Regions from separate parts of the Methylobacterium tardum genome, predicted to be linked through region 1. Evidence: riboswitches for the same ligand, from Rfam matches in the RefSeq annotation. Region 1 holds a riboswitch; each other region holds the start of a gene.

The links. A riboswitch is a leader RNA that binds a small molecule or an ion and turns the genes downstream of it on or off. The one in region 1 is predicted to bind cobalamin.
Region 2: it holds a riboswitch for cobalamin, as region 1 does, so the genes downstream of both, M6G65_RS12550 (TonB-dependent receptor) here and M6G65_RS32705 (CbtB domain-containing protein) in region 1, are expected to answer to the same signal.
Region 3: it holds a riboswitch for cobalamin, as region 1 does, so the genes downstream of both, M6G65_RS09705 (TonB-dependent receptor) here and M6G65_RS32705 (CbtB domain-containing protein) in region 1, are expected to answer to the same signal.

What each region holds. Positions count from the first base shown of each region.
Region 1 is NZ_CP097484.1:6,802,230-6,808,591, forward strand. Features, by position in the region: gene cobN (cobaltochelatase subunit CobN) at 1-1,001, opposite strand, end outside; gene cobW (cobalamin biosynthesis protein CobW) at 1,072-2,106, opposite strand; partial or broken gene M6G65_RS32695 (DUF1636 family protein) at 2,216-2,503, opposite strand; gene M6G65_RS32700 (CbtA family protein) at 2,496-3,233, opposite strand; gene M6G65_RS32705 (CbtB domain-containing protein) at 3,250-3,432, opposite strand; cobalamin riboswitch at 3,467-3,661, opposite strand; gene M6G65_RS32710 (S10 family peptidase) at 3,737-5,326, opposite strand; gene M6G65_RS32715 (DNA polymerase III subunit chi) at 5,328-5,780, opposite strand; gene pyrG (CTP synthase) at 5,839-6,362, opposite strand, start outside.
Region 2 is NZ_CP097484.1:2,647,922-2,654,283, forward strand. Features, by position in the region: gene M6G65_RS12550 (TonB-dependent receptor) at 1-1,561, opposite strand, end outside; cobalamin riboswitch at 1,839-2,034, opposite strand; gene M6G65_RS12555 (HigA family addiction module antitoxin) at 2,421-2,795, shown strand; gene M6G65_RS12560 (RluA family pseudouridine synthase) at 3,021-4,400, shown strand; gene M6G65_RS12565 (alpha/beta fold hydrolase) at 4,367-5,080, opposite strand; gene M6G65_RS12570 (hypothetical protein) at 5,282-5,665, shown strand; gene M6G65_RS12575 (HAD-IA family hydrolase) at 5,718-6,362, shown strand, end outside.
Region 3 is NZ_CP097484.1:2,068,817-2,075,178, reverse strand. Features, by position in the region: gene M6G65_RS09730 (flagellar hook-length control protein FliK) at 2-1,063, shown strand; gene M6G65_RS09725 (transglycosylase SLT domain-containing protein) at 1,023-1,568, shown strand; gene M6G65_RS09720 (hypothetical protein) at 1,963-2,370, opposite strand; gene M6G65_RS09715 (hypothetical protein) at 2,666-2,866, opposite strand; gene M6G65_RS09710 (cell wall hydrolase) at 3,100-3,684, opposite strand; cobalamin riboswitch at 3,933-4,130, shown strand; gene M6G65_RS09705 (TonB-dependent receptor) at 4,238-6,362, shown strand, end outside.

The DNA.
Region 1 (6,362 bases):
CCCGAGAGCCGTCCGTCGAATTCCGGCAGGGCCACCTGCATGGCGAGATCGGCCGCGCCCATGCCCCGCGCCGAGGCCTCCCAGGCTGCCCGCGACGCGCCGACCGTAAAGGCCTGGAGCACCGGACAATCGGCGTCGCCGAGCACGAAATCGAGGCCGTCCTCGCGGGCCGAGAAGGCCGTGGCGGCGATCACGAGATCGGGCCTGCGCGCCCGCACCGCCTCCGCGACCGCGGCAGCGGCGACCGGCTCCTTCAGGCTCGACACCGCCATCGGCAGCACGCCGATCCCGCGGGCGCGCAGGGCTTCGGCGAGCGCGACGAACGGCGCGGTGTCGCCGCCGAGCACGGCAGACCGATAGATCAGGAGCAGAGCCAGAGGCGTGCTCGGCGTCCGGGAACCCGCCAGCGGCACGGCGCTCGCGGCTGCCGCGACGGCTCGATCGAGGGGCAGCACGCCGCAGCCCGCGCACCAGGGAAAGCCGCGCGGCAGCGGCTCGGGCGGCTCCACCACCAGATCGGCGCCGGTGCGGGTGGCCAGCAGCCGCAGCATCCGGCGCAGGTTGTCAGGACCGCCGGCGCGGAAATAGCGATCGAGTCGCTCGGCGAGGTCCGAGTCCGTGGAGAAGGCCGCAAGCCGCGGGTCGGGCCGGTCGTCGCCCGGCAGCACCGCCAGTACGACGCCGTGCGCCCGCGCCGCCTCGGCGCAGCGCTCGACGCCGTAGCGCCAGTAATCCAGCCCTCCGAGGCAGCGGATCACCACCACCTTGGCGTGCGTCACCACGCGCTCGACGTAGAGGTCGACCGACAGGGGATGGCGCAGCTTGGCGAGCTTGGCGAGGCGCAGGCTCGGCAGACCGGGCTCGGCGGCGTGCGCCTGCCCGATCCCCGCGAGATCGCTGTCGGTGAAGGACAGGACGACGAGATCGCCGTGCTCCTGTCCGAGGTCCACCGCCGCCTCGCCCTCGCCGAGGGAGACGGTATCCATGCGCACAAGATGCATCGCGGCCCCTAGACCGTGACCGCGCGCGACCGCGCGCCGACGCGGGTCGTCAGGGCGCGCGCGGCCGCCCTCATCCCGCCAACGCCGCGGCGACCGCGTCCTGGTCGAAGCCCTTAAGGCCGATCACCACGAGCTTGCCGTCCCGGGCCTCGCCCGCCCGCCAGGGCCGGTCGAAATGGTGGGCGACCCGCCGGCCGACGCCCTGCACCACGAGGCGCATCGGCTTGCCCTCGACCTCGGCGAAGCCCTTGATCCGCAGGACGCCTTCGGCCTCTGCCGCCTTCTCGACGCGGGCCGCGAGATCGGCCGCCGTCACGGCCGGGCGGACCGGCAGCGCCACGGTCTCGAAATCGTCGTGGTCGTGATCCTCGCCCTCGCCATGGTGCGAGGGCCGCGAAGCCAGATCGTCCTCGGCCGCGGCGCCGAGGCCCAGCAGCACCAGGGGGTCGATGGCGCCGTTCGCGGTCTCCACCACCTTCACTGCGCGGGGCAGGTGCCCCTCGACCTCGCCGCGGACGCGGGCGCGGGTCGCGGCATCAATCAGGTCGGCCTTGTTGAGCACCACGAGATCGGCACAGAGGAGCTGATCCTCGAACACCTCCTCGAGCGGATTGTCGTGATCGACAGACTGGTCCGCCGCGCGCTGGGCGGCCAGGGCTTCCGGATCCTCCGCGAAGGCGCCGGCCGCGACCGCCGGCCCGTCGACCACCGCGACGACCCCATCGACCGTGACCCGCGAGCGGATCGCCGGCCACTGGAACGCCTGGACCAGGGGCTTCGGCAGGGCGAGGCCCGAGGTCTCGATCAGGATGTGCTCCGGCGGCTCGGCGCGGGACAGCAGCGTCTCCAGCGCCGGCACGAAATCATCCGCGACGGTGCAGCAGATGCAGCCGTTCGGCAGCTCGACGATGGAGTCCTCGGTGCAGCCCTCGACGCCGCAGGCGGCCAGGAACGACTTGTCGAAGCCGACATCGCCGAATTCGTTCACCAGGATGGCGAGGCGACGGCCTTTGGCGTTCTCCACCACGTGGCGGACCAGCGTGGTCTTCCCGGCACCGAGGAAGCCCGTGACAATGGTGCAGGGGATCTTGTTCACGAGGGTCATTCCGCGGCCTCCAGGGCGCCGGCGGTGCGCGGGCGGGGTTCGGGAAAAGGGGGATGCGGGCGATCACGCCCTTGCGGAACTCGGCCGGGCGCTCGCGCCAGGGCACGATGCCGTCCGGCGTCGCCGCGTAGGCCGCGAGCCCGGCGAGGATGGTCTCGGCGGAGGCCGCCGGATCCATGTCGCCGTACACATAGGTCCAGCGGTCGGCCGAGGCGACCGCCACCGTGCAGGGGCGCTTGCACACCGACAGGCACTCCACCGGCTCGACCCGCAGATCCGGGGCATCGCCGGCGCGGTCCCGCAGGGCCTCGAGCAGGCGCGCGCCGGCCCGGGGACCGTCCGGGTCGTCACCCTCGCGGCGGCAGGTGGTGCAGACGTACAGGACGGTCTCAGACACGGGCGGACCCCGCTGCCGCCTCGCGCGAGAAGGCCTGCCACGCCCAGCCGAGGCCGAGCCCGATCAGCATCCAGAACACGAAGCTGATCGCCAGCGAGCGGGCCGCGAACTGTGCGGCCAGTGCGGCGGGCAGCTCGGACGCGCCCTCCGGTGCCGGCGGCGCACCGACGGCGTGTGGCGCGACGATCAGGACGAGTCCGCCCAGGATCGCGATCAGCGAGCGCCGGATTCCGATCAGGTACAGGCCCATCCCGGTGGCGGCGGCGGTCATCACCCACCAGAGCTGCCGTGCGGCGAGCGGCGCGGCCTCGCTGCCGGGCAGTTCCGGCGGCAGGCCGAGACCCGGGGCGAGGGCGACGCTGGCGAAACCCGCCACCGCGAAGGCGAGGCCGACCTGCGGCGTCGGATCGCGCCCGCAGGCGAGCATCACGGCGCCGAGCAGCAGGGCGTAGCCCACGCCGCCGACCAGGGTCGCGAGTGCGGTGAACGCCATGCGCGGGAGGCCTTCGCCAGGCTGCCATTCCGGCGCTGCGTCGGGCGCGGCATGGTCGTGCCCGGCATGCGCCAGCACGATCGGCAGGCCGATCTTCGCCTGATGCGTCGGTTCCTTGCGCTCGTAGCGCTCGGCCGCCACGATCAGCGGCGAGGTCAGCGTGAGCTCGAGCCCCGTCACGACCGCAGCCGCGAGGAAGCCGGCGGCGAGCGCCGCCGACAGAAGCCGGATGATCATCCCTGCGATGCAGGCGTCAGTGGCAGGGGAAGTTCTGGGTGTGCCGGAAGTCGTGCGCCGCGTTGTGGAGCGCGATCGCCGGCGAGAAGCCCGCCATGAACAGGAGGCCGAGGCCCAGGAAGGCCGCGAGCGCGACGGCAACCGAACGCTCGGACGAGCGGGTGCCGGCGGCGACGGGGGCGAGGGTCGAGGTGGTCATCAATGTGTCTCCAGCCGCCCCACCGGCGGCATTCCGGGATCCTGGCGTGACGGCAGGTCTCCTGGCTCGCAGCTCTGCGCGCCTGCCGCCTTCCCGGATCGCTCCGGTGGCGCTCTGGCAGGCGCTCGCCGCTCACAGTTGCGGGGGCAGCCGCGGAGTCGAGGCTCGCGCCCCTCACCGCATTCCCTTTTCACCCCGTCGCCGGGGCACCGTCACACAGCCGTTGTAGACGCATGGCGGCTTGCGCACAACGGAGTGGCGGGCGGTAAGATCCGGATTATCCAGAGCGCGCGCCACTCGTCGCTCAGGGCGTATCCTTGAGGCGCTCCGCGGGCGCTCCCGCCGGTGCCGGTCCGGCGTCGCGCGCCTTCATGGCATCCGCATAGAGCCGCTCCACATCCGCCTTAAACGCGGCGCGGGAGTCGGGCCGCGAGTAGAACATGTGGCCGCCGGGATAGACCGCGAGGCCGACGCGGCCGGCGCCGTAGGCCGGGACCTGCGCGAGCAGGAGCTTCGAGGCGTAGTAGGGCGTCACGAGATCCGTGAAGCCGTGCGCCACCAGCACTCGCAGGCGGCCATCGAGCGCCAGGGTGCTCTTGAGGTTCGACAGCACCTCGGGCGCCTGCCGGCCCGACCCCCAGCTCCAGCCGCGGTTCACCGCATTGTTCAGGAGTTCGTAGCGCATATTGGGCACGGGCCACTTCAGCGTGCGCGCGTAAAGGTCGAGCATTGCGCTGGTCAGCGGCGCCTGCAGCGCGGTCAGCTGCGGGTCGCCGAAGCTCGACTGGGCCGCATCCGGATTGGGGTCCCAGCCGGTGATGCCGGTATCGTAGGCGCTGGTCACGCGACCCTCGGCACGGTCGATCTCGCGCTGGACGCTGCGGGTCGACAGGCGCGCGGCCTGCGCCCGCACCAGGGCGGCATCGAGCCCGACCAGGGGTGCGACCCGCTCGGTCATGCGTGCCACGGCGGCCGCGTCGCTTGGCCCCTTGAGCAGATCCGCCAGATAGGGGCCCGAGGCGTACGACTCGGCCTCCTTCAGGAGCGCCGGGGTCGGGACCGTGCCGGACCGCTCCAGGGCGCCGGCCGCCAGGGAGGGCAGCTTCAGGACGTAGCCCCAGGGGTTGGCACGCGGCGTTTCCAGCCACGCAAAGTCCAGAACCGGCGAGAGCAGCACCATTCCGGACAGGCCGACCCCGATATCGTCCTGAAGCTTCTCGGTGATGAGCGGCCCGCGGAAACCGCCGTAGCTCTCGCCGACGTAGAATTTCGGGCTCGCCATCCGGTCGTTGACGCGCAGGTAACGCGCGATGACCGCCGCCAGGGTCGAGGCGTCGGAATCGATGTTCCAATAGGCCTTGCCGTTGCCGTCCGCCGCGCGGCTGTAGCCGGTGCCGACCGGATCGATGAAGACCAGATCGGTGAAGCCGAGCCACGTCCCGTCATTGGGCGTGAGCGCCACAGGCTGCGAGGGGCTGATGCTGTCGCCGCCCGTGGGAAGTCGCCAGGGTCCGATCGCCCCGATGTTGAGATAGGCGGACGCCGCGCCCGGGCCGCCATTCACCGCGAAGGTGACGGGGCGCTCGCGGCCGGCCTCCGGCGCCACCGTATAGGCCACGTAGGCGATCTCGGCCTGCAGCTTCCCGGCCTCGTCGACGAGGGGCAGGCTGCCGGCCGTGGCGGTGAAGTCGAGGCTCTTGCCGTTCGGCAGGGTGAGGCTGTGCCGCGTCGCCGAGTCCGGCGGCAGACGGCGGCCTTCCGGCCCCCGCGGCGCCTGCCTGGATTCCGACGGCCGGGGATCGTGCGGCGCGTCCTGTGCGCCGGCTGCCAACGGCGCCCCGAGGGTCAGGGCGGCAACGAGAGCGGCACGCCCGAGGCATTGGCTGAGGAGCACGTTACGCCTTCTTGTTCCAGCGGCCCGAATCGTCCTGCTGCCAGTAGGCGACCGCGTGGCCCGCCTCCTTGGCCTGCTTCCACTGCTCGCGGGCGCGCAGCAGCGCATCCTGGTCGGTCCCGTCGAACAGGATGCAGATCCGCTCGTAGGCTTCGGCATCCGGCGGCAGGTCGGCACCTTCGACCAGGAAGCGGATCGAGGCGGTGTTGGGGTTGATGTCGCGCAGGGTCAGCACGACCGGCTGGCTCCCCGCATCCGGCTCGCGGTCGGTGCCGTGCGGCAGGAAGCTCTCGTCCGAGTAGGTCCAGAGGTGGTCGCCGAGCGCCTGCAGGCGCTCTTCGGTAGCGGCCTGGATCGCAGCCTGCCAGCCCCGGTCGAGCGAGCGCTCGACGAGGTTCGGCAGCACCTTCTCCAGGGGCTGACGCTGCATGTGGTAGAAGAGAATCTCGGTCACAGTCCGGTCAATATAGGGTCCGGGACCGCGGCGCGAGGAGCGGCGCGCCGCCGCGCCCTCAGACCAGCCGGCTCTGCTCGATCGCCGCGCCGACGAAGCCCTTGAACAGCGGATGCGGCTCGAACGGGCGCGACTTCAGCTCCGGGTGGAACTGCACGCCGATGAACCACGGATGCCCGACATGCTCGACCGTCTCGGGCAGGAGCCCGTCCGGCGAGACGCCCGAGAAGCGCAGGCCCTTGGCCTCCAGCCGCTCGCGATAGGCCATGTTGACCTCGTAGCGGTGGCGGTGCCGCTCGGAGATCTGCTCGGACCCGTAGATCTGGGCGATCTTGGAGGTCGGATCGAGCTTCGCCTCGTAGGCGCCGAGCCGCATGGTGCCACCGAGGTCGCCGGCCGCGGCCCGCCGCTCCAGCTCGTTGCCGCGCAGCCACTCGGTCAGCAGGCCGACCACTGGCTCCGAGGTCTCGCCGAACTCGGTCGAGTTCGCCTCGGGCATCCCGGCCAGCGAGCGGGCCGCTTCGATCACCGCCATCTGCATGCCGAAGCAGATGCCGAGATAGGGGATGCGCTTCTCGCGGG
Region 2 (6,362 bases), 2.7 Mb from region 1:
CGAGCGACTGCGACAGAGTGATCAGGCTGTTCACCGGGTCGGTGGCGAAGCTGTACTGGGCGTAGAGCGCGCTGTCCGGCGTCGGATTGTAGACGAGGCCGAACCGGTATCCCAACGCCCGGTAGGTCTTCTCGAAGCGCGAGCCCGTCTGCAGATCCTCCCGGTGCAGCGTCGGCACGTCGAGGCGCACGCCCGTGAGGAACGACAGCTTCTCCGACAGGATCACCCGGTCCTCGGCGAAGACCGAGGCCTGGCTCGTCTGGGTGGCATAGGCCGGACGCGCCCGGCCGTTCTGCGGGAAGAAGCCCGGATCGTAGCCGGTGAGCGGTACGCTGGTTGTCGGAGCGTCGAAATAGAAATTGTTGGTGTGCCGGAAGTCGATGTGGTTCACGTCGAACCCGGCGACGAACTGGTTGGCGAAGCCGAAGAGGTTGCCCCGGAACGTCGCGTTGAGCCGGTCCCCGACCTGCTCCTGGCTGTGGTAGATCTCGAGATAGTCGCCCCGGTCCACCAGCCCGGTGCCGCGATTGTAGGAATACTGCTCGACGTCGAGCCAGTGGCGACGGCTGGTGAGCCGGTAGGCGGTGTTGCGCACCGTGATGTCGGCCGAGGGCGACCACTCGGTCTTGAACTGGGTCCAGTTGTCGGCCCAGGTGATCTTCGCGTCGCGGACGTTGTAGTTGTTGAACCGGATCAGGTCCGGGATCCGCCCTTCGACCAGCGGCGTGCCCCAATAGCGGGCCGGCTCCTGGTAGCCGAGATCGTGGCTCAGCGTGAACGTCAGGTCCGGGCTCGGCTGGAACAGCAGGGCAGCCGAGACCGCGAGGTTGCGGAAATCGCCCTCGGGGCGGATCCAGCCGTCGGCGCGGTTGCCGCTGACGTTGAGGCGGTACGCGAAGGTGTCGCCGAACTCCGCTTGGCCAAGCGCGCCGCCGGAATCGAGGGCGAGGCGCGCGACGCCGTCGGTGCCCACCACCGCGCGCGCGGCGTTGATCGGCACGAAGACCGGCTTCTTGGGCACAACGTTGATGACGCCGCCAATGGCGCCGTCGCCGTAGAGCACCGAGGACGGCCCGCGCAGCACCTCGATCCGCTCGACGTTCCAAGTATCGAACGGGAAGGTTACGGTGTTGGCGCCCACGTAGAAGCGCGTGCCGTCGTAGAGCTGCTGGATCGAGTTCGGGCCGGCGAAGCCGCGGGACGTGAACGCGCCGTTGCCATTGCCGGGGGCGGCGATCGTGGTGATGCCGGTGGCGTCCTGGGTCACGGCCTCGGCGATCGTGTCCTGGCCGCGCAGCCGCGCGGTCTCGCCCGACACGATGTCGAGGCTGGCCGGCGTCTCCAGGGGCGTCAGGCCGATCCGGCTCGCGGTCCGGTCACGGATGCGCAGGTTGAGGCTGTTCGGGACGGCACGGTCCGAGCCGCCACCCTCCCCCTCAACCGAGAGCTGGTCGAGGGCAACGGTTTCCTGCGCGGCGGCCGGGCTCGCGAGGAGCGCGACGAGCACGCCGCAGAGCGGTGCGGGCCCGCCCGATCTTGGGCGATTGTTCGTAGGTGACATGGCAGAGGAGGTCCGTGCGCGGCGCGGGCCAGCCGGCTCGTCCTACAAGCATTGTAATAACATTACAATTGCTCGGCCGCATCGGAAGCTCGGCGGCCACAGGCGCGTGGGTGCGCGCGGCGGCCGCGACAATGATCGATACGGTGAGGACGGGCATCGGGAGCGGTGTCGCGGGCGCGCTTGCTGTGGCACGTCACCGCGAACGAGGTCTCGCCGACCGCGCGGATGCACGGGCGTCTCGACACCCGCCAGGACAACCCCGCCCAGCGCGTTTCGCGTGTGACCACGGCTGACGGCAGGTCTCCTGGCTCGCGGGTCGCCGCCCTCGCACCGTCTTCCCGGGCCAGCGACCCAGTGACGTGGTGGTGAAGGGCTCGCCGCTTACAGTTGCGGGGACAGCCGCGGCCTCGGGGCGAGCCCCTCACCGCGTTCCCTTTTGATCCCCGAAGGGAACCGTCGCCAATAAGCTTGGCCTTATGGTTCGTCCGCGTCAAGCCGAACGAGGTGGTGGCGTGGTCTGAGAACCCCCGTCGATTCTCATCGGGGCAGATCAGACGGCGATGGCGGGCTTGGTGCCCGCGGGGCGCGCGAGGGTGAAGAGTCGCCTATTGATAGTAAAACTATGTCTATAATGACAATCTATCCCAAATACGAGCGGCATATCGAGTATTTGTTCATTTCAAATTAAAAATTTAGTCGTTCGATCGCGCGGGATGATCTTGGAACTTTTTTACGTGCTGCTGCGTACTGAACGCGTGTCGTGCCGACGGAAGCATCGGGATCATCCGAACACAGGTCTCGGACCAGAGCAGATCGGTAGCGCTTTCGAGCGGGGACCAGTAAAGGAGGGCCGATAGAGATGAGCTATAGATTGGAAAATCCTGGCCACCCGGGTGGGTATGTGCGGCGGAATATCGTCGAGCCGCGCAACTTGACCGTTATGGACGCAGCCGGATTGCTTGATGTGCCGCGTCAAACGCTGTTCGATTTCCTCAATGAGGAGGCCGTGTTGTCTCCGGAATTGGCTCTGCGGATCGAGGCGGTGTTCGGGGTCGAAATGGAGACCTTGATGGAGATGCAGACCCAGTTCGACATCGCCGACATGCGCAAGCGCTGTCAGAACCTCCAGAGCGAACTCGCCGCCAAGGCGAGGTCCCACTTGGTTGCATCGGAGGCTCAGGAAACGAGCGCTCCGCCCCCGACGATCATCCGACGCGGGCACGTGTTCGGCTGAGGCTCATCCCGGCCCTCGGCGCAGAGACTCCGCCGGAATCGGCGCATTTTCGGCGCGGACGGACGTGACCGGTTTATTCAGGCCGCCCCGGTCCCTCCCTCCGCCTTTGCCGCTGCGCCGGGGCGATGCTACAGCCGGGCAACCCCATCGGTCCCGACGTCCGCGACGCCGCGGCCTATGCGCCCGGACGTCCCGTCCGAGGCAGTGACGGGTGCCGGCGGAATCATGAACACACGACCTCCCAGAAGCGGCGGCCCGAAGGGGCGTAAGCCACAGGCCGGCAAGGTTCAATCGGGCGGCCGCGCCCGCACCGGCCCGCGCACCAGCGCCCGCGACGCTGCCGAGCGCGCCGCCCGCAACCGCGGCGACGATGCCGGCGCGCGCGATCCCTGGGGCGGTGCGGCACCCGCCGCGCCTGCCCGGGCTCCAAAACCCCGTGCTGCCGCGGAGGGTGCGCAGGCACGCCACACGGCGCCGGCCGGGCGCGGTGCGCCGAGCGCCAAGCCCGGGCCGAGACCTGCGCCGAAGCGGCACGAAGGACCCGCTCCAGCCCCCACCCCCGGCCCGACCCGCCGCGAGCAGCGCGCCGCCGCTTCCGCGACCCTCGCCTCCGGCGTGCAGACGCTGACGGTCGAGCCGGACGAAGCCGGCATGCGCATCGACCGGTTTCTCACCGCTCGCTTCCCGCTCCTCCCCTTTACTCGGGTTCAGAGCATCGTCCGCAAGGGCGAGCTGCGGGTCGACGGCAAGCGCGCCAAGCCCAACGACCGGCTGGAGCCGGGGATGAGCGTGCGCGTGCCGCCGCTGCGCCTCGACCAGCCCTCCGAGCGCCCGCGCAACGCCGCCCGCGAGCAAGACGACGCCGAATTCATCCGGTCGCTGATCCTCTACGAGGACGCTGACATGATGATCCTCAACAAGCCCTTCGGCCTCGCGGTCCAGGGCGGATCCGGCACGGTCCGCCACGTCGACGGCCTGCTCGCCGCGCTGACCGGCCCGGACGGGCAGAAGCCCCGCCTCGTCCATCGGCTCGACAAGGACACGGCCGGCTGCCTGATCATCGCCAAGACCCGGCTCGCCGCCGCGACGCTGGCCAAGAGCTTCCGCTCCCGGGCGGCGCGGAAGATCTACTGGGCGCTCACCGCCGGCGTGCCGCGGGTACGGCAGGGCCGCGTCTCGACCTATCTCGCCAAGGAAGAGCCCACCGACGCCGATGCGCGCATGCGCGTCGCTAAGCACGGCGACGAGGGCGCGAGCCACGCCCTGACCTACTACGCGATGGTCGATCAGGCCGCTCAGAAGCTGTCCTGGCTGTCGTTCAAGCCGGTCACCGGCCGCACGCACCAGCTGCGCGCCCACGCAGCCCATATCGGCCACCCGATCGTCGGGGATCCGAAATACTTCTCCGTGGAGAACTGGGAGCTGCCGGGCGGCATCCAGAACCGGCTCCACCTGCTCGCCCGCCGGATCGTGATCCCGCACCCGCGGACCGGCAAGCCGGTGGACGTGAGCGCGCCGCTGCCGCCCCACATGGCCCAGAGCTGGAACCTGCTCGGCTTCGACGCCGCCCGCTACGACCCGATCGTCGAGGCGCCGGAGGCCTGAGCCAGGAGCCACGGCACGATCGCAGCGGCGAGGGCGTCGGGCGCTTCAAGCGGCAGCATGTGCCCCGACCCGTCGATCACCGTCAGGGTCGCGCCGGGGATCCCGTCCCGAAGCTCTTGCGACTCGTCGAGGCCGCGCAGCGCGTCCTGGGCCGCCGCTACGACCAGCGTCGGGCAACGGATCGCGCCGAGCCGGTCGAAATCGCTCGCGCGGGCTTGGCCGGCCTGACGGAGGAAGACCGGTCCGCCGAGCCGGTCGCCCATTCGCCGGATACGCCCGATCAGGTCGGCGTCGCCCGCCCGCTCGGGATGTACCGACTGGAGGATCGCCCCACGACTGAGGCCGGTGAAGCCCTGCTCGCGGACATGTGCGACGGCGATCGCCTTCCGCGCCGCCTGGGCGCGGGTATCGGCCCGGGCCGAAGTGGCGATCAGGACCAGCGCCCGCACCCGCTCCGGCGCAAGGCGGGCGATCTCGCGGGCCACGTAGCCGCCCATAGAGAAGCCGACCAGGGCGAAGCGTTCGGGCGCCTCCGCTACCACCCGGGATGCCATGTCGTCGATCGCGGCGTCACGGCTCAGATCGGCGTGGTGGATCGCGCCGACCCGCGCGAGCTGAACCTCCATGTCGGTCCAGAGGTCGGAATCAGTCATGAAGCCGGGAAGAAGAACGAGGTTCATCGCCGGATCGCGACCCCTGCCGCTGGAGAGCCATTGCGCGCCTGGTCGACCGCGCTACGCTGCCGCCGGTAAAGTTCGCGCCATCTTCCGAGAGTCTCGCGCCGCGCATGCCTTGGCAACCGGTCGCCCCACCTCATATGCTTCGCCATGCCCCGCCGATCCGTCGCGGGGCCGGTTCCCCGCGGTTTGAGACCCTGACGCATGAAGCTCGCGATGCTGGCCTGCCTCGCCGCCCTGTGCCTCACCGGGCCGATCGCGCACGCCGCGCCGGGCGAGCAGGCCAGACCCGCCCTCCCGGCGACCGCCCCTCGCCCGACCGAGGCGGCGGCCCCGCATCCGGCTACGGGTCCCGGAGAGGCCGCGGCACCGGCGCAGGCCAGTCCGCGCCCGGCCTCCGCCGGCCGGGCCGAGCGTCGGCGTCGCTCCTACGCGGCTTGCAACCGCGCCTCGCACCAGCGCGGCCTGCGCGGCGGCAAGCGTCGGCGCTTCCTGATCCGGTGCCGGCTCGGCTACGAGCGCACGCGCGCTCAGGCGGTGCAGCCCGCCCCGGCCGGCCAGCCGGTGCAGCCGGCCCGCAAGCCGTGAGCGCGGATAATCCGCGCGCGGCCTCAGGGCGACCGCGAATCCCCGGCGGCCGATGAGGCTCGTGGTCTTCGACGTCGACGGCACCCTCGCCGACAGCCAGCACCTGATCGTGGCGGCCCAGGGCCTCGCCTTTGCGGAGAACGGCCTGCCGGCCCCCGGCCGGCGGGAGGCTCTGTCGGTGGTCGGCCTCTCGCTGCCGCAGGCGTTCCGGCGCCTCGTCGGCGAGGACGGACCAGTCGCCGCGCTTTCGGAGAGCTACAAGGAGGCCTACAACCGGCTGCGGGTCGACCCTGCCTACGAGGAACCGCTGTTTCCCGGGATGGCCGAGCTGCTCGCCACGCTGAAAGCCCGCGACGACGTGCTCCTCGCCCTCGCCACCGGCAAGTCGCGGCGCGGCGTCGACCGGCTGATCGCGCATCACGGCTGGGACGACTGGTTCGTGACGACGCAGAGCGCCGATGATGCGCCGTCCAAGCCCGATCCGGCCATGCTGCGGCAGGCCATGAGCGAGGCCGGCTGCGAACCGGAGGCGACCGTGATGGTCGGCGACACCACCTTCGACATCGCCATGGGGGTGGCGGCCGGCGCCGCCGCCGTGGGGGTGGCCTGGGGCTATCACCCGCCAGAAGCGCTCTATGGAGCCGGCGCCGTCACGGTGGTGCCGAGTGCTGGCGCGCTGGAGGCGCAACTCCTCGAC
Region 3 (6,362 bases), 2.2 Mb from region 1:
CGTGGCCGCGGGCGTGGCCCCGCCCACCGGATCCGGTCCGGGCGGCCCGCCGAAAATTTCGGTGCTGGACCGTGCGGTTCACTTCAAGCCGGTTCGACCCGTCACGGCGCAACGCGTTCCCGCGCTGCCGGCCTCCTCAGCGCCGGCCCTCTCAGGCACCGCCGATACCGCAACGCAATCCGATCAGACAGGATTGTCGGAGCTGATCGCCCCTCCGCTTCAGCCTGCCCGACCCGGAGGGCCGGACGGCGTCGCCGACACGTCTCAGCCGGGTCTGGCCGGCTTGCCGGACCAACACGTCGCAGCGGCGGCGATCGGCGTGCCCCGCCTCCAGACTGAGCCGGAGACCCGCACCGCCGACGAGGCGGCTCGGACCGCTGTCGCGGGGCTCGACAAGGGGGACATCGCGGCGCGCGAGGACAGCCGTGCGCTCTTCGGGATCGCCAAGACGATCCTTGAAGCCACCGACCGGCGCACGCGGGACGGCAGTCCCATTGCGGGGACGCAGGACCGATCTGGAACCGGCCCAGGCCTGCCCGCGGCTTCGCTGCCGACGATCGCGGCGGCGATCAAGGACGAGATCGACCGTGCGGCCTCTGCGGCTTCGACCGGATCGGAGACGCGTGTCGCCGGCGACCCTGCCGTCAAGGCAACACCGGATGGGCCGCTGCGGACGCTGAGGATCCAGCTCAGGCCGGAGGACCTCGGGACCGTCACGGTGGAGTTGCGGCTCGCGAACGGACAGCTCGAGACGCATCTGCGTGCGTCGCGGCCCGAGACGGCGGCGCTGCTGCACCGGGACTCGGCCATCCTGACCGACCTGCTCAAGCAGGCCCACTATCAAGCGGCAGTCACGGTCAGTCAGAGCCGCCCGGCCGAATCTGGGAACTGGGCCGGAGGCGCGCCGTCACAGGGGCAACCCTCCTTCGCCGACGGCGGTGCCCGGCCGGGCCAAGGAGGGGACAGGCAGCGGCAGGCGGAGCAGCCCCTGCCCGCCGACAGACGGGAAGGAGAGCGGACGTATGAAACGGTACGTCCTCGCGACGGCGGCGTTTATCTGTAGCGCAGTCCCAGTGGCGGCGAATGTCTGCGAGGCCGAGATGGGCCGCGCCTCTGTGCAGTACGGCGTTCCGCTCGGCGTGCTCTACGCTGTCGGCCTGACGGAAACGGGCAAGCGCGGCTCGCTCCAACCCTACGCCATGAACATTGAAGGGGCAGCCTACTTCGCGACTGGGCCGAGGGACGTGATCGCCCACTTCACCGAGGCCCGCCGCAGGGGCGTGCGCCTGATCGACCTCGGCTGCATGCAGATCAACCACCACTATCATGGTGCAAAGTTCGGATCGATCGAGGCCATGATCGATCCGCGCGCGAATGTCGATTACGCCACGCAATTCCTCCGCGAGTTGAAGAAGCGGGAGGGCAGCTGGACGTTGGCGGTGGCGCGCTACCATGCCGGCCCGCACAACAACGCCGCCCAGAAGCTCTACATCTGCCGGGTGATGGCCAACATGGTTGCCACGGGTTTCGGCCAGTGGACCCCGGCCGCCACGCAGTTCTGCCGGTAACGGTGCACGTCAGGGGCTGCTTTCGTCATCCGCGGGCGGTGAACCCCCACGCCTCAGCAATGGCGAAAGGAAGCTGAAGGTTGGCCTCGCAGACGATGTCGAATGTCGCGCGATATACATTCATGAGAGACCAGACATCGAGACGGTGATACGCATCGAAAGACACTGAGAACCGCTCCTGTTCGTCACCCCGTCAGAACCGGGTGAAACGACAACACGCGCGGGCGCACAGGGTTCTGCGGCCGGGAGCCGATGCGGCGAACGGACCGCTTGGTCCCCGATGTGGTCCAATGGAACGTGTGGAGGACGCCCCACCGGCGAAGGCATCTCCGGCCGTCTCAGGCCGCTCTCGTCCGCCAACGTCCTGATCCAGATCCTCGGCGGCCAGCGGCCGTCATAAACCGCGGCACGTGCCGTAGCTGACCTTGACCTCGTTGCGATCCTCTGGATTCAGCTGCGCCTCGACGAAATTTAACTTGTTCAAATCAATCAACAAGAAGTAAACACCGTTCTGGCACTTGATCGCATTGCGCGGCGTGCGCTCATTCAACCGCGGGGATGCGGGTTGGCACTCGTAATAATCGGAGCGGCCAGCGGAGATCACGGTCAGCAGTCCGCCACTGGAGACGAGGGAGAACGTTCGGGGCTTGCGCGGCGCCTTCGCGCCCTCCGCCGCGCCTGCCATATCCAGGCCGACCGACACGTCCTCCGTACAGGTCAGTGGGCGGCGCAACTGAGAGGCCGACGGCGTGATGCTCAGCAGGAGGAGCGCGCCAGCGAGCGCTACCCGTTTGGCGATCATCGGTGGGGTGCCCATGATTCGTGGGTAGTTTCTACCGACAAGCTAGGCTGCTGTACGCGGGTGTAAATGCCGCAGGCCCGAGTAGAATCCTCGATCAACAGATATGGCGCTGCATTCGATCTCTTCCCGTCGGTGATTTCCGATCGAACGAGGCGCCGGAGCGGAATTCGGCCCTACAGTGCTGCGGCTGGCCGCAGGTCATGGATCTGATATGCCTCTACGCGGCGGAAGACGTCACGATTCAGGCGTCTCGGTCATCGTGAGACGGCCCAGGGGCCGGACCGCTTCCGAGCCGTCAGTCGTTGGCCGCGTCATCGGACGTTTCCGGATTGTCATTGGCGGCGCCCGCCTCGCGTCTCGCCGCAATCTCCCGGCCGATCTCCAGCAGCAGCAAGCGCGACAGGTGCTGCATCATCGGCGTGCCGTACAGGGCCATCAGCCGATGCGCTCGGATGGCCGCGCGCGCCATGCGGTCAAAACCATCCTCGTTGGACATGGCGGCGGGGGTCGCTCAGTTGAATGCGAGCATACAACCTAAAGGCTAGGCTTGAGTTCGATCGCGGCCTCGGAAAGTGCTCTGCCTCGCGCGTCGATCCGGATCTCCTCGGCGGGCGAGGCTCGTGTCCGGCTGCAGGCTCCAATGGGCCCGGGCCGGACGTCCCGGAGACGCCGGACCGGAGAGATGCTGTCGACCCGCGCGCACGACGTCTCGCTGCCGCGCGCCCGGCTCTACGGCGCGGGCGCTCCCGGTGCAGCCGCATAGGTCGAGACGGAGGCCGGCAATTGCGCCTTCTCGCGCTGGGCCGATCGTGAATCGCGCTTCTCATAGAAGGCGTTGCCGCCGGCGACAGCCACGTAATGCATGTTATTGTAGGGGAAGTGCCGCCCCGCGGTGTGGAAGTACATCGCCTTCCCGACCTTCGGGTGCCGCTCGCCTGCCAGGACGGCGTCAGCCGCATCGGCGACCTTCTGGAGGTCCTTGTCCTGCATCGGCTTGGTCAGGACGCCCGGAGCGAACTGTCCCGGCTGGCCGACCACGGCGCAGATGCCGCCCGGGAAGATCGCGTTCTCAAGCCGGTTCATGACAACGGTACCGACGGCGATCAGCCCATCCCCGTCGCTGCGGTTCGACTCGAAATACATGGCCCGACCGAGACAATCGCGCTCGGCATCGCTGACGACCATCGGCGGCTTGTGGCCCGGAATCGACCCTGTCGTGAGCACCGGCGCGCCAGTATTGCAGGCGCCCAGGGTGCAGGTCATCGCGATGACACCCAGGACAGGAGCAATCTTCGTCCTCTCGCTACCCTGCATGCATCTGCGCTCCGTGCTCCTTCAGCCTCGTTCCGCCACGCGGCCGCCGCCCTGTTCGGGCCGGCGCCTCTCAGCAACCTGGCGTCGACCAAGCTTGACTGCACGTTCACGGCGATGATGTGGCGACGGCCACCTGACGGCTCAGGCCCCCGGCCCGGTCGGGCAGGAGGCGCGGGCACGGCGGTGTCGTGCGCAGGCCACAGCGCGCGTGAACCGGGGCCGGCCTGTTGACCTGCTTCGGGCGCCCGACCCATGGTGCCCGCGACGGTTCCCCCTCGGGGATCAAAAGGGAATGCGGTGCGGGTTCGACCCAAAGCCGCGGCTGCCCCCGCAACTGTAAGCGGTGAGCCTTCGCGTCACCACGTCACTGGGCGGCCTCGCCCGGGAAGACGACGTGAGGGCGGCGACCCGCGAGCCAGGAGACCTGCCGTCTGTCGTGGTCACACGCGAGGTCCGCCGGGCGGGGTGTCCCGGAGGATGCCGGAGACGGTCGCGGAAGCGGCCGGCACGGCCTCGTTCGCGGTGACGTGCCACTGCCGCCGCCCGAGGTCCCGTGTCCCGTCCGCCCGTGCGCTCCGCGCTTCCAGTCCTTGCAGCCTTGGCAGCCTTGGCAGCCCTGACGTCCGCCGCCTCCGCCCAGGACCGGTCCGGCCCCGTCTCCGGCGGCGAGACGCAGCTCGAAGAAATCTCGGTGACCGCCGAGCCGACGACCCCCACGCGGATCGGCTTGTCGGCGAGTGCCGGGTATGTCGGCGGCACGACCGGGATCGGCGGCCCGCTGCTCACCGTGGACTCGGCCAGTGCCGGCGTGATCACGGGCGCGCAACTCAACAGCCGGCCGGTGACGCGCCCCGGCGAGGTGCTGGAGGCGGTGCCGGGCCTGATCGTCACCCAACATTCCGGGGAGGGGAAGGCCAACCAGTACTTCCTGCGCGGCTTCAACCTCGACCACGGGACCGACATCGCCATCAGCGTCGACGGCATGCCGGTGAACATGCGCACTCACGCCCACGGGCAGGGCTACGCCGACCTCAACTTCCTGATCCCGGAGCTTGTCGGCGCAGTCGCGTTCCACAAGGGGCCGTACTTCGTGCGCGACGGCGACTTCGCCTCGGCGGGCTCGGTGCGGATCGACTATCTCGACACGACCGCCAAGAACCTCGCCCTGACCTCGATCGGCTCGTTCGGCTACAAGCGGGCCCTGTCGATCACGACCGTGCCGCTCGGCGAGGGCAACCTCCTCCTGGCAGGCGAAGCCCAGGTCTACGATGGGCCGTGGGTGGTTCCGGACGCGCTACGCAAGATCAACGGGGTGGCCCGCTACAGCCAGGGCACGGCGCTGGACGGGTTCTCGATTACCGGCATGGCCTACGCGGCCCGCTGGACCGCCACCAACCAGATCCCGGAGCGCGCCGTGGGGGAGGGGCTGATCGGCCGCTACGGCACGCTCAATCCCACGGATGGCGGCGACAGCGGACGCTTCTCGCTCTCGGGACGGTTCAGCGCGACGGACGAGACCGGCGTGACGCGGGCCTCGGCCTACGTGATCCGCTATCAGATGAACCTGTTCAACGACTTCACCTATGTCCTCAACGATCCCGTCGGCGGCGACCAGTTCCACCAGCGCGACCAGCGCATCCTCGGCGGCGGCGAGGTGCGGCACATCTTCCAGGGCGACCTGTTCGGACGGCCGCTGGAGGTCGAGATCGGCGCGCAGACCCGCACCGACTCGATCCGGGTCGGCCTGTTCAACACCACCCTCCGGCAGTACCGTTCGACGGTGCTCGACGACCGGGTGCTCGAGTCGAGCGGCGCGCTCTACCTGGACACGCGGGTGCGCTGGACCGAGTGGCTGCGCACGAGCGTGGGCGTGCGCGCCGACGGCTACTACGCCGATGTCCGCTCGTACACGCCCGCCAATTCCGGCAAGGCGACCGACGGGATTGTCAACCCGAAGCTCGGGCTCGTGCTCGGTCCCTGGTTCGACACCGAGTTCTACGTGAATTACGGCGGCGGCTTCCACTCGAACGACGCGCGCGGCGTCACCGCCACGGTGGATCCCGCAAGCCCCCTGTTCACCATCACCCGCTCGCCGTTCCTGGTGCCCTCCACGGGCTACGAGGTGGGCCTGCGCAACCGCTCGCTCAGTGGGCTTGAGACGAGCCTCGCCCTGTTCCGGCTCGACTTCGCGTCCGAGAACATCTTCCAGGGCGATACCGGCACCACGGAGCCGAGCCGTCCGACCCGGCGCTTCGGGGTCGAGTGGACGAACCGCTACGCGGTGACGCCCTGGCTCTCGCTGGAGGGCGATCTGACGATCACCAATGCCCGGTTCACCAGTTACGACCCGGTGGGCAACCGGGTCCCGGAGGCGCCCACCACCGTCGCGTCGGCCGGCGTCACGTTCGGCGAGCCGCTCGGCTGGTTCGGATCGTTGCGGTTGCGCTATTTCGGGCCGCGGCCGCTGATCGAGGACAATTCGATCCGCTCGCGGGCGACCGCGCTCTTCAACGGCCGGATCGGCTACGCCTTCGCCAACGGCGTCAGCGTCTCGCTGGACGTGCTGAACCTGACCAACAGCAAGTCCGACCAGATCACCTACGCGTATGTCTCGCGGCTGCCCGGCGAGGCCGCCGAGGGGCTGATCGACCGGGTATTCCACCCGGTGGAGCCCACGG